2 regions of the Sporofaciens sp. SGI.106 genome follow, and region 1 is predicted to be linked to the other one. Evidence: predicted binding sites of a transcription regulator. Region 1 holds the regulator's gene; the other holds the start of a gene.

What was found. Region 1 encodes HrcA, which represses chaperone genes, less so after heat shock. Its sites were predicted from a motif close to TGTTAGCACTCNNNNNNNNNGAGTGCTAACA; they were not measured.
Region 2: a site for HrcA is predicted at 1,704-1,734, ahead of htpG (molecular chaperone HtpG). Genes of this name have one in related genera too.

Annotation. Positions count from the first base shown of each region.
Region 1 is NZ_JBNPMZ010000003.1:59,789-62,993, reverse strand. Features, by position in the region: gene ACQRCC_RS03400 (hypothetical protein) at 1-214, shown strand, start outside; gene ACQRCC_RS03395 (transposase) at 322-1,083, shown strand; gene hrcA (heat-inducible transcriptional repressor HrcA) at 1,280-2,320, shown strand; gene grpE (nucleotide exchange factor GrpE) at 2,366-3,046, shown strand; gene dnaK (molecular chaperone DnaK) at 3,097-3,205, shown strand, end outside.
Region 2 is NZ_JBNPMZ010000013.1:23,448-26,652, forward strand. Features, by position in the region: gene ACQRCC_RS10240 (FtsX-like permease family protein) at 1-1,666, shown strand, start outside; gene htpG (molecular chaperone HtpG) at 1,843-3,205, shown strand, end outside.

The DNA of each region.
Region 1 (3,205 bases):
CCGCCAGGTAGACTTGTATCTGGGAGAGAAAAAATCAGATGCAGACGGATACATGAGCTGGGATGTAGAGCACTGGTCCAGCATCGATGTGAAGAGATTTATCCGCTGCTATTCTCTGGAGGGAAGAGTTCTGGGAGAATCTACAGGACACAATATCTATGATCTGGAGAATGAGTTTAAGCCGGAAGAGGCAGTAAAAGTTGAACTTAGCTAAAAAAAGGGGACGTAGCAAAATGCATTTTGCTACGTCCTGAATTAACATTTGTGGTGTACCCAATTGTATTTGTACCTGTCCCTAATTGCATAAAAAGGAGGGATAAGGTGGCAACACACAGAAGAAAGAAGAGTACAACCGGTATTTATCACGTTGTAGTAAAAGGTATCAATAAAGAGAAAATATTTAATATGCAGCGTGAAAAAATATTCTTGAAGAGTATTATTCTAAAGACTTTAGGAAAAATCAAGGTTGAAATATATTCATATTGTATTATGTCTAATCATGCTCATTTTATTATCAGGGCAGAAATCGAAACGTTATCTTTATTCATGGCTAGAGTTTTGGCCGAATACGCATCTTATTATAATTATAAACACCACCGTAATGGACATGTGTTCCAGAATCGCTTCATGAGTGAATGTATCGAAAATGAGAGGTATTTCTGGACGTGTTTGAGATATATTCATTTAAATCCGGTAAAAGCGGGGATGATAAAGAATCCTGTTCGCTATAAATATAGCAGTATGGCAGATTATATGACAGAAACTACAGGAATACTGGACGAAAAGGCAGTTTTGATGTACAAGAAACATTTCGAAGATTTCCAGGCTTTTGACGCATTTCATAAAGAACGTCAGTCTGAGATATTCATAGATTATCCGGATGATATGAATAAACAATATTGTGAAATAGCGCTCCAGATTGCAGAGGAGATGTTCGAAGAAAAGCAATTGAGTTTGTTGGTGCAGGTGTTTGAGGAAAATAGAGAAGAATACATTAAGAAATTAGCGGAAACCTTAAAGATAGGTAAGCGAAGGGCACAGAAAATATGTGTGGAAACTTATAATTTAGTGGACAGCCAATAAATGGGTACAGGGGAATTGGCGGTTGGGTACACCACGAATGTCAATTGGGGACGTAGCAAAATGCATTTTGCTACGTCCCCAATATAAAAAAACTATAAACTGTGTTGACAAATGAAACCAGTAGTGCTACATTAATAATCGTAAAGATTAGCACTCGAATTTAATGAGTGCTAACAGCTAGGGAGGAGGCGGAAAGATGCAGGTCAGTGAACAGCTGGGTGAACGAAAGCTCAAAATCTTACATGCAATTATCCAGACATACTTAGAAACCGGAGAGCCGGTTGGCTCGAGAACTATTTCCAAATATACGGACCTGAATTTAAGTTCTGCTACCATTCGTAACGAGATGGCGGATCTGGAAGAGCTGGGATACATTTTACAGCCGCACACATCCGCAGGACGGATTCCTTCCGACAAAGGCTATCGGCTTTACGTAGATATGCTGATGCAGGAGAAGGAGCAGGAGTTAAATGAAATGCAGGAGCAGATGCTGGAGAAGGCAGACAAGATGGATCAGCTTCTGAAACAGGCAGCGAAAGTTCTTGCTACGAATACAAATTATGCGACAATGGTTTCTACTCCGGTGAACAGCGCTAACAAGATTAAATTCATTCAGTTATCACAGGTAGATGATGAACAGATCATTGCAGTAATCGTCCTTGGTGGTAACGTGATTAAGAATAAGATCATCAGCGTTGACGAACCGCTCAGCAATGAAAATCTTCTGAAGCTGAATATGCTTCTGAACACTACACTGAATGGAATGTCCATTGAAGAAATTAATCTGGGACTGATCGCCAGATTAAAAGAACAGGCAGGAATACACAGCGAGGTCATCAGTAACGTGCTGGACGCAGTGGCAGATGCCATTCAGGTTGATGAAGATATGCAGATTTACACCAGCGGTGCCACGAATATTTTCAAATATCCGGAGCTTTCCGATAAACAGAGTGCACAGGAAATCATCAGTGCCTTTGAGGAAAAGCAGCAGCTCACCGAACTGGTAACCCAGACTTTATCCCAGGAGGAAAATACAGGAATTCAGGTGTATATCGGTGATGAGACGCCGGTTCAGACCATGAAGGACTGCAGTGTTGTGACAGCAACCTATGAATTGGGAGAAGGAATGAAGGGAACAATCGGTATTATCGGACCGAAACGTATGGATTATGAACATGTATTAAAATCACTGAAGCGTTTGCAGAGTGAACTGGATGCGATTTTCCATAAACAGTAAAAAGTGTTAAGAAAGGTGGATTAACCCTTGGATAAGAATCAGGAAATGAATCAGGAAAAGAGCCAGGAAGAAATGGTAAAAGAAGCTGTCGAGGAAGCAAAAAAAGCAGCTGAACAGGCAGCGGTTGCAGAGGAAACTTCTGATGCCGGTGATTCTAAAGAAAAACCTCTTGATGCAAAAGCATCTGAAGAGACAGAGGCAGCAGGAGAGGCAGAAGAAACCGAAGCTTCCGAAGAGGCAGAAGCCGGAGAAAAGAAAGGAAAGTTCTTTGGCAAGAAAAATAAAAAAGACAAAAAAGACGAGAAAATTGAAGAGCTTACCGATAAGCTGACTCGTCAGATGGCAGAGTTTGATAACTTCCGCAAACGTACCGAGAGAGAAAAATCTCAGATGTACGAAATAGGAGCGAAAGATATCATAGAAAAAATCCTTCCGGTAGTAGACAATTTCGAGAGAGGTCTCGGAGCTGTCAGTGAGGAAGAAAAGGCAGATCCGTTCATTCAGGGAATGGATAAGATTTATAAGCAGCTGATGACCACACTGGAAGAGGCAGGAGTGAAACCGATCGAGGCAGTAGGTCAGGAATTCAATCCGGATTTCCACAACGCAGTGATGCATGTGGAGGACGAAAACTTCGGTGAAAACATCGTAGCAGAAGAATTCCAGAAAGGTTACATGTACCGTGAATCTGTAGTGAGACACAGTATGGTAAAGGTTGCAAATTAACAGCCAAAACATTTTTTAAGAATAAAATAGTAAAACAGGAGGAATAAATCATGGGAAAAATCATTGGTATTGACTTAGGTACAACAAATAGCTGTGTAGCCGTTATGGAAGGCGGACAGCCGGTAGTTATCGCAAATACAGAAGGCGCAAGAACAACAC
Region 2 (3,205 bases), on a different contig from region 1:
TGATAGAAGTGCCCTTCCGGAACATATGGGGTATGGAGAAAATGCAGATCGAATGAAAGCAATAGGACAGGTGTTTCCGGTGCTGTTTTTCCTTGTGGCAGCGCTTATCAGTCTTACCAGTATGACGCGTATGGTAGAGGAACAGAGAACCCAGATAGGAACCATGAAAGCGTTGGGATATGGTAAATTCGCTATTGCGTCTAAATATCTGGGATATGCTTTTGCGGCTACATTAGGAGGAAGTGTACTTGGCGTACTGATAGGAGAGAAAGTAATTCCATATATAATAGTCTATGCATACAGCAGGACGATTTACCCCTATATGATGGATATAAAGGTTCCATATAATATGGACTATGCTGTGATGGCGACGGCCGCCGCTCTTTTGTGTACTCTGGCAGCGACTATGATCGCCTGCTACAGAGAGCTGGCATCGCAGCCTGCGGTACTGATGCGTCCGCCTGCACCGAAAAAAGGAAAACGTGTTTTCGTGGAACGGATTACATTTATATGGAAACATCTGAGTTTTATCTGGAAATCAACGATTCGGAATATGTTCCGTTATAAAAAACGTTTTTTTATGACTATATTTGGAATCGGCGGCTGTATGGGATTGATGCTGGTGGGATTTGGCCTTAAGGATTCTATCTTTGAGATTGCCGGTATTCAGTACAAAGAAATTCAGATATATGACGGTATGGCTTATCTTAAAGAGGATGTTTCGGAGGAGGATCGGGAAACTCTTATGGATGATCTTGAAGCAGATCAAGGAGTGGAGTCGTTTCTGAATATGAATATGAAAAATGTGACGCTGATCAAAGATTCTGTTAAATGGAATGTGTATCAGGCAGTACCGGAGGATATGAAGGAGATAGATTCCTTTGTAAAATTCCATGACAGAATTTCCGGGGAAGTTTATGAACTGGATGATGAGGGAGTCATTCTTAATGAAAAATCAGCGAAGAAGCTGGGGGTAAAGGTCGGTGATACTTTAGAGATACAGGATACGGAAAATGGTAATCATGAGGTAAAAGTAGCACATATCTGCGAAAATTATATGAGCCACTATCTGTATATGTCAAAAAATCTTTACGAGGAAATCTATGGCAGAGATTTTGAACCAAATTGTATATACTTTACTGCTTCTGATGATAAAGGTACAAAACTGGAAGAAACAGGTGAGAGAATTTTGAATGAGGAGGCTGTTCTGAATGTAAGTTATCTCAGTGATATTGAAGAGCAGTTGAATAATATGCTGAAGACGCTGAATCTGGTTACTATGGTACTGATTATATCTGCCGGTATGCTTGCTTTTGTGGTGCTCTATAATCTGAATAATATTAATATCACAGAGCGGCGCAGAGAACTTGCCACGCTGAAGGTTCTGGGATTTTATGATCAGGAGGTCAGTGCCTATGTGTACAGGGAGAATATTATTCTTACATTGATCGGAGTCGTGGTTGGTTGTGGCCTTGGAGCGGTGCTGCACAGGTTTATTATTGAGACAGTGGAAGTTGATTCTGTAATGTTTGGAAGAATTATCAATAGAACCAGTTATATTTACAGTATGTTATTTACTATAGGATTTTCCTGTTTTGTAAACTGGGTAATGTACTTCAAGTTGAAAAAAATAGACATGGTAGAGTCTTTGAAGAGCGTGGAGTAGAGAAAAATTTATAAAAAGTTTATATTCTTAAGAAAATTGTTAGCACTCTTGTTGAAAGAGTGCTAATTTTCTATTGACATTTGAAATTCTGGGTATTATCATGTTCATTAGCAAGTGAAGAAGTAAAAATTTCACAAAAAAGTTGTCAAATAATATAAAATTAAGGAGTGATATACATGGCAGCAAAAAAAGGTTCATTATCAATCAGCAGTGAGAATATTTTCCCTATCATTAAAAAATGGGTATATTCCGACCACGATATTTTCTTCCGTGAAATGATTTCTAACGGATGTGATGCTATTACAAAGCTGAAAAAGCTGGATATGATGGGTGAGTACAATGCACCGGAAGATTATAAGCCGGAACTTCAGGTTATCGTTAATCCGGAGGAGAAGACCCTGAAATTTATTGATAACGGTCTTGGTATGACAGCTGATGAGGTAGAAGAATACATTACACAGATTGCATTTTCCGGTGCAACCCAGTTTCTGGAAAAGTATAAGGATAAGACAACAGAGGACGATATGATCGGTCATTTTGGACTGGGATTTTATTCTGCCTTTATGGTTGCAGACGAAGTTCATATCGATACTCTTTCTTATAAAGAAGGTGCAACACCGGTTCATTGGGTAAGTGATGGCGGTACAGAATACGAAATGTCCGATGGAGATAAGGCTGGTGTTGGTACTGAAATTACGCTGTTCCTGAATGAAGACAGTCTGGAATTTGCAAATGAATATCGTGCAAGAGAGGTGCTGGAAAAATATTGTTCCTTTATGCCGGTTCCGATTTTCCTTTCCAAAGCAAATGCTGAGCAGGAGTTTGAGACTATCGACGAGGCAGATCTTCGTGAGGATGATGTGGTTGTAGAACGTATTCATGAAGAAGCTAAGATGGAAGAAAAAGAAAATGAAAATGGCGAGAAGGAGATGGTAGAAGTATCTCCTGCCAGAGATAAGGTAAAAATCAATAAGCGTCCTGTCGCTCTGAATGATACTGCACCGCTTTGGACAAAGCATCCGAATGAATGCACAAAGGAGGACTATATTGAGTTCTATCGAAAGGTATTCATGGATTATAAAGAACCATTATTCTGGATTCATCTGAATATGGATTATCCGTTCAATTTAAAAGGTATCCTGTATTTCCCGAAAATTAATACAGAGTATGATTCTATTGAGGGAACAATTAAGTTATATAATAATCAGGTTTTCATTGCTGATAATATTAAAGAGGTTATTCCGGAATTTCTCATGGTGCTTAAGGGAGTAATTGACTGTCCGGATCTTCCGCTGAATGTGTCTCGAAGTGCACTTCAGAACGATGGATTTGTCAACAAGATTGCGGATTACATTTCTAAAAAGGTTGCAGATAAACTGAGCGGAATGTGCAAGACTGACAAAGAAAATTATGAGAAATACTGGGATGATATCAGTCCGTTTATTAAATTCGGATGTCTGAAGGATGAGAAATTCTGTGATAAGATGATGGATTATATCCTGTTTAAGAATATTGATCACAAATATCTGACTTTGAAGG